Linked DNA regions of Saccharopolyspora erythraea NRRL 2338. The protein of the gene in region 2 binds, or shares a complex with, the protein of the main gene of each other region. Links are inferred from orthologs where the notes say so. Each region holds a gene or a part of one and is shown on either strand. Other genes may lie near its edges.

Region 1 (3,217 bases), 1.4 Mb from region 2 along the record:
CGCACCGGTGGCTTCGCGACCACATCCGCGAAGCCGTGACCTCGCTGCGGCTGCTGTGACCCCCCGGCCGCACATCGCGCGTCCGTCCCAGAACCCCGCCGTTCGGAGCCGCGGGGTGTGGCCAAGCACTGTCTTCCGGGCCCGAACGTGAGCCCCGACCGGAGGTCGTCGTCAGGGCTTGGTCAGTGGACTCGGCTAGGGCTTGCTCAGGAAGGACTCGGCTAGAGCTTGGTCAGGGGGACGCTGCCGATCAGCATCAGGCGGACCGTGCCGGAGCTGCCGAAGTCGATGGTCGCCGTCGCGCGCGGCCCCTCGCCCTCGGTCGCGATCACCGTGCCGAGTCCGTACTTGTCGTGGGTGACCCGGTCGCCGGCATCGAGCTTGATCGCGACGGCGTCCTTCCAGCCCTTCGCCGGGGTCGAGCGCATACCGCGCTCGGCCAGCCCCGCCTGCGCCGAGTCGGAGCCGCCGCGGTCGAAGCCGCTGTTGCGCCGACCCCAGGTGCTGCGCACCTGCGGCGCCGCGCGCTCAGGCTCGATGCGTCGCCAGTGCACCAGCTCGTCCGGGATCTCGGTGAGGAACCGGGACGCCGGGTTGGTCATCGGCTGGCCCCACGCCGAGCGCATCAGGGCCCGCGACAGGTAGAGCCGCTGCCGGGCCCTGGTGATTCCGACGTAGGCCAGGCGCCGCTCCTCCGCCAGCTCCGCGGGCTCCCCGAGCGCGCGCATGTGCGGGAAGATCCCGTCCTCCCAGCCGGTGCAGAACACCACCGGGAACTCCAGTCCCTTCGCGGTGTGCAGGGTCATCAGGGTGACCACGCCGTCGCCGGAGTCCGGGAGCGAGTCGGCGTCGGCCACCAGCGAGACCCGCTCCAGGAACGCTGAGAGCGAGTCGTCGGCGGGCAGCCCGAGCGCGGCCTCGTCGTCGTCCTCCGCGGCGGGCTCGGCGGGTGCGACCACCGCCTCCGCGGACGCGTGCGCATCCTCGTCCCCGGTCGCGCCGTCGCCGGGTGCGGCAGCGTCCTCCGCGGAGTTGCCCAGGTCCGAAGTGTTTTCGCCCAGGTCTCCCGCCGCATCGTCCAAGTCCTCAGCGTTGTCGCCCGGGGCCGCCGCCGGCTCCGGCGACCGCGCCTCGATGAACTCCCGCGCCACCGTGACGAGCTCGGTCAGGTTCTCCACCCGGGTGGCGTCCTGCGGGTCGTCGCTGTCCTCCAGCTCGGCCCGGTACCCGGTGCGGTCGAGCACCGCCTCCAGCACGTCGGCGACGTCGGACTCCGCGGCGATCCCGTGCAGCTCGTCGAGCATCTCGACGAAGCCCGCGATCGCCCGCTGCGACCGGGTGTTCAGCAACGGCACCTCGCCGGCCGCGGCCTTGCGCAGCGCCGCGGCGAAGGAGATCCGCTCCTGCTCGGCGTGCGCGGCGACCACCGCCTCCGCGCGGTCGCCGATGCCGCGCTTGGGCACGTTCAGGATCCGCCGGAGGCTGACGGTGTCCTCCGGGTTGTCCAGCACTCGCAGGTAGGCCAACGCGTCCCGGACCTCGCGGCGCTCGTAGAAGCGCACCCCGCCGACCACCCGGTACGGAAGGCCGAGGCGGATGAACACCTCCTCGAACACCCGCGACTGGTTGTTGGTCCGGTAGAACACGGCGATGTCGTTGAAGGTCGCCTCGCCCTCGTCGACCAGCCGGTCGATCTCCCCGGCGACGAACGCGGCCTCGTCGTGCTCGTTGTCGCCGACGTAGCCCACGATCTGCTCGCCGTCGCCCGCGTCGCTCCACAGCCGCTTGTCCCGGCGGTTGGGGTTGCGCCGGATCACCGCGTTCGCCGCGGAGAGGATCGTCTGCGTGGAGCGGTAGTTCTGCTCCAGCAGGATCGCCCTGGCCTCCGGGTAGTCGCGCTCGAACTCCTCGATGTTGCGGATCGTCGCGCCGCGGAAGGCGTAGATCGACTGGTCGGCGTCGCCGACCACGCACAGCTCACCGGGCTCGACGGTCTCCTCGCCGGACTCGTCGGCGTCCGCCTCGGAGTCGGCGTCGGGCTCGCCGGGCCGGTTCGTGCCGACGAGCTCGCGGACCAGCACGTACTGGGCGTGGTTGGTGTCCTGGTACTCGTCGACGAGCACGTGCCGGAACCGGCGCCGGTAGTGCTCGGCCACCGCCGGGTAGCCCTGCAGCAGCTCGACCGTGCGCATGATCAGGTCGTCGAAGTCCATCGCGTTGGACTCGGCGAGCCTGCGCTGGTAGGCGGTGTAGACCTGCGCGACCTTGCGCTCGACGTCGTTGCCCGCGCGTTCGGCGGCGTCCTCGGGGGTGAGCAGCTCGTTCTTCAGGTTCGAGATGTGCACCGCGAGCGTGCGCGCCGGGTAGCGCTTGGAGTCCAGCTCCAGCTCCCGCGCGATGATCGTGATCAGCCGCCGCGAGTCGTCGGCGTCGTAGATCGAGAAGTTCGACGACATGCCGAGCGTCTTGGCCTCGCGCCGCAGCACCCGCACGCACATCGAGTGGAACGTCGACACCCACATCGCGTTCGCCCGGCGGCCCACCAGGTCGGCCACCCGCTCCTTCATTTCGGCGGCGGCCTTGTTGGTGAACGTGATCGCCATGATCTGCCCCGGGTGCACGCCCCGGGCCAGCAGGTAGGCGATGCGGTTGGTGAGCACCCGGGTCTTCCCCGATCCCGCGCCCGCCACGACCAGCAGGGGCGAACCGCTGTGCTCGACCGCGTCGCGCTGCTGCGGGTTCAGCCCCGCCAGCAGGTCCTGCGGATCGGGTCCGCGCCGTTGGGACGGGGTTTCCGCCGGTCCGGACGATCCGTCCTGCGGGAGATCGAAAAGGGTGCTCATCGCCGCTCCACGTTACCGGCACTCCCTGACAGCCCGTGCGGTCCCGGCCCGCACCCGCACCGGCCCGCATCCGGGGACCGGCTGGGGACTTCCCCGATCCGCCGAGGGGGCGCCGACCGCGACCGTGGTCGGGCACCCGCTCCCGCGACACCGCCTCCGGGTCGGCGGCGCGCGGCCGGACCGCCACGGGTCTCGGGACACGTCGCAGCCGGACGCTTCGAGCACCGGGTCGGTCCGGCGACCGCCGGCCACCCGGAACCGAACCGAGGCAGAAACGAGCCGTCCGCATGACCTGGTTTGCCGAGATCGACACCGCGATACGGGACTTCGTGGCCTGGGCGTCCGCGCTCGATCCCTGGTTGTGCGTGCTGGCG
Region 2 (2,962 bases):
TCAGCCCGAACGCGTTCTGCGCGTCCCCGATGTCGGCGACCGGCCCCAGTTCCTCGTGCACGAGGTCCACTTCCCCGGCGCCGCGGAGCTCGTCGAGCATCGCGACGTACCGGCGCTCGTAGTCGCTGAGCTCCAGAGTGCCGTACCCCATGTCGTCCACCATCCGCGAACCCGCCGCCTCGACCGTGCACTCCCGCACGATCCCGTTCGTGGCGTAGGACGTGGGCGGTGCGGCTCGGGTTCCCGCCCAGCGCTGGGGAATCCGCGGCAGACCGGGTCTTCCGAAGCCGCAACCAGATCCCCAGTGCGGCTTCGCGGTTGCGCCGCACGGAGTTGTGCGCGGTGCTGCGCACGGAGATCCGGCGGCGCGGCGCCCAGATCCAGTACTGCATCCCGACCGAGAACGGCGTCCCGACCGAGTCGTGCGCCGCTGACGGAGCCGGCGGCGCCGACCGCCTCACTCGATGCCGGCGGCGTCCATCCCGCGCAGTTCCTTCTTCAGGTCCTGGATCTCGTCGCGCAGGCGCGCCGCCAGCTCGAACTGCAGGTCGCGGGCCGCGCTCATCATCTGGTCGTTGAGCTGCTGGACCAGGTCGGCCAGCTCGGCGCGCGGCATCGACTTGATGTCGCGGTCCTCCAGGAGGCCGGCGCTGCCCACCGCTTCGCCGCTGGGCTTCTTGCCGCGCGAGACGTTGCGGCCCGAACCGCCGACGGCCACCTCCTCGGTGTCCTCCGACTCGCTGTAGACCCGGTCGAGGATGTCGGCGATCTTCTTCCGCAGCGGCTGCGGGTCGATGCCCTTCTCCTCGTTGTAGGCGATCTGCTTCTCGCGCCGCCGGTTCGTCTCGTCGATGGCGTGCCGCATCGAGTCGGTGATCCGGTCGGCGTACATGTGCACCTGCCCGGAGACGTTCCGCGCCGCGCGGCCGATCGTCTGGATCAGACTGGTGCCGGAGCGCAGGAAACCCTCCTTGTCGGCGTCCAGGATGGACACCAGCGACACCTCGGGCAGGTCCAGGCCCTCGCGCAGCAGGTTGATGCCGACCAGCACGTCGTACTCGCCCAGCCGCAGCTGGCGCAGCAGCTCCACCCGGCGCAGCGTGTCGACCTCGGAGTGCAGGTAGCGGACCCGGATGCCGAGCTCGAGGAAGTAGTCGGTGAGGTCCTCGGCCATCTTCTTGGTCAGCGTGGTCACCAGCACCCGCTCGTCGCGCTCGGCGCGCTCGCGGATCTCGTGCACCAGGTCGTCGATCTGGCCCTCGGTCGGCTTGACCACGACCTCCGGGTCGACCAGCCCGGTCGGGCGGATGACCTGCTCGACGAACTCGCCGCCGGCCTGCCCCATCTCGTACGGGCCCGGCGTCGCCGACAGGTACACCGTCTGCCCGATCCGGTCGGCGAACTCCTCCCAGGTCAGCGGGCGGTTGTCCAGCGCGCTGGGCAGCCGGAAGCCGTGCTCGACCAGGGTCCGCTTGCGGGAGGCGTCGCCCTCGTACATGCCGCCGACCTGCGGGACGGTCACGTGCGACTCGTCGATGATCAGCAGGAAGTCGTCCGGGAAGTAGTCGAGCAGGGTCGCCGGGGCCGAACCGGCGGGCCGGTCGTCGACGTGCCGCGAGTAGTTCTCGATGCCGGAGCAGAAGCCGACCTGGCGCATCATCTCGATGTCGTACTGGGTGCGCATCCGCAGCCGCTGGGCCTCCAGCAGCTTGTTCTGCTTCTCCAGCTTGGCGAGTTGCTCGTCGAGCTCGGCCTCGATGCTGCGGATCGCCTTCTCCATCCGCTCCGGGCCCGCCACGTAGTGCGTGGCCGGGAAGATGCGCAGCTCGTCGACCTCGCGGACCACCTCGCCGGTCAGCGGGTGCAGGTAGTAGAGCCGGTCGATCTCGTCGCCGAACATCTCGATGCGCACCGCCAGCTCCTCGTAGGCGGGGATGACCTCGACGGTGTCGCCGCGCACCCGGAAGGTGCCGCGGGCGAACGCGATGTCGTTGCGCGTGTACTGCACGTCGACCAGCGCCCGCAGCAGCACGTCGCGGTCGGTCTCCCCGCCCACCTGCAGCTGGATCGAGCGGTCCAGGTACGACTGCGGCGTGCCCAGGCCGTAGATGCACGACACCGACGAGACCACCACGCAGTCGCGGCGGCTGAGCAGGTTCGACGTCGCGGAGTGGCGCAGCCGCTCGACGTCCTCGTTGATCGAGGAGTCCTTCTCGATGTAGGTGTCGGTCTGCGGGACGTAGGCCTCGGGCTGGTAGTAGTCGTAGTAGCTGACGAAGTACTCGACGGCGTTGTCCGGGAAGAACCCGCGCAGCTCGTTGGCGAACTGGGCGGCCAGCGTCTTGTTCGGCTCCAGCACCAGCGTGGGCCGCTGGACCCGCTCGATCAGCCACGCGGTGGTCGCCGACTTGCCGGTACCGGTGGCGCCGAGCAGCACCACGTCGGTCTCGCCCGAGTTGATGCGGCGCTCCAGGTCGTCGATCGCCTGCGGCTGGTCGCCCGCGGGCTGGTAGTCGCTGACCATGCGGAAGCGCCCGCCCGTGCGCGGGATGTCGCTCACGGGGCGGAACTCGGAGTGGGCCAGGACGGGGTGCTCAGTCGCGAAAGCCATAGCCTGCCGAACCAGATCTTGGGGGTGGACACTTCCCGGCGTCGCCGCCGTCGGTTGTCCACGCTACCCCCAGGCACCGACACCGCACCGATGTCGCCGCCGCGCCGCCCCAGGCGCCACACCGGTCACCGCCGCCACAGACCGCCGCCGCGCCTCCCGCAACGCAGTTGGCACTGGCGTCCCTGGTTGCCGGTGAGCCGCTGCCGAACGGCTTCCGCGGGCTGATACTGGGGTCGACCGCTCCGGCGGCTCTGCCACCGGGGACGGTCGCAGCCGCTTCTGGAGGTGGTGTGATGTCCACCAGTACACCGATCACCGGGCATCCTGACCTTGCCGAACTGCGCGCCCGCT

What was found. Proteins that work in one complex are often made in the same cells at the same time.
Region 1: the proteins of uvrB (region 2) and SACE_RS32145 are in contact, whole or in part, in a crystal structure (PDB 7EGT), measured with the Thermus thermophilus proteins. The link is inferred for Saccharopolyspora erythraea NRRL 2338 from one-to-one orthologs. Residues at the interface, in WP_096411307.1 of Thermus thermophilus: Glu23, Leu25, Arg26, Asp27, Gly28, Glu29, Arg30, Phe31, Arg55, Glu326, Asp327, Phe328, Glu379, Ser382, Gln383, His398, Gly400, Arg401; in WP_096412145.1 of Thermus thermophilus: His654, Arg656, Phe657, Gln666, Asp668, Glu669, Lys680, Arg681, Leu682, Ser683, Lys685, Tyr686, Ala687.

The regions. Positions count from the first base shown.
Region 1 is NC_009142.1:7,479,601-7,482,817, forward strand. Bases 22-3,172 are described here. They hold SACE_RS32145 (UvrD-helicase domain-containing protein), read right to left. Parts: upstream 2,844-3,172; coding sequence 222-2,843; downstream 22-221. Other genes in these bases: SACE_RS32140 (LysR family transcriptional regulator), read left to right, coding at 22-59; SACE_RS32150 (DedA family protein), read left to right, coding at 3,131-3,172. Also shown: more of SACE_RS32140, read left to right, coding at 1-21; more of SACE_RS32150, read left to right, coding at 3,173-3,217. UniProt on the Escherichia coli protein: A helicase with DNA-dependent ATPase activity. Unwinds DNA duplexes with 3'-5' polarity. Translocates on single-stranded DNA with 3'-5' polarity. Initiates unwinding more efficiently from a nicked substrate than double-stranded DNA.
Region 2 is NC_009142.1:6,060,571-6,063,532, forward strand. What follows is about bases 35-2,930. They hold uvrB (excinuclease ABC subunit UvrB), read right to left. Parts: upstream 2,612-2,930; coding sequence 458-2,611; downstream 35-457. Other genes in these bases: SACE_RS26165 (hypothetical protein), read right to left, coding at 35-199; SACE_RS26175 (SPW repeat protein), read left to right, coding at 2,905-2,930. Also shown: more of SACE_RS26165, read right to left, coding at 1-34; more of SACE_RS26175, read left to right, coding at 2,931-2,962. UniProt on the Escherichia coli protein: The UvrABC repair system catalyzes the recognition and processing of DNA lesions. A damage recognition complex composed of 2 UvrA and 2 UvrB subunits scans DNA for abnormalities.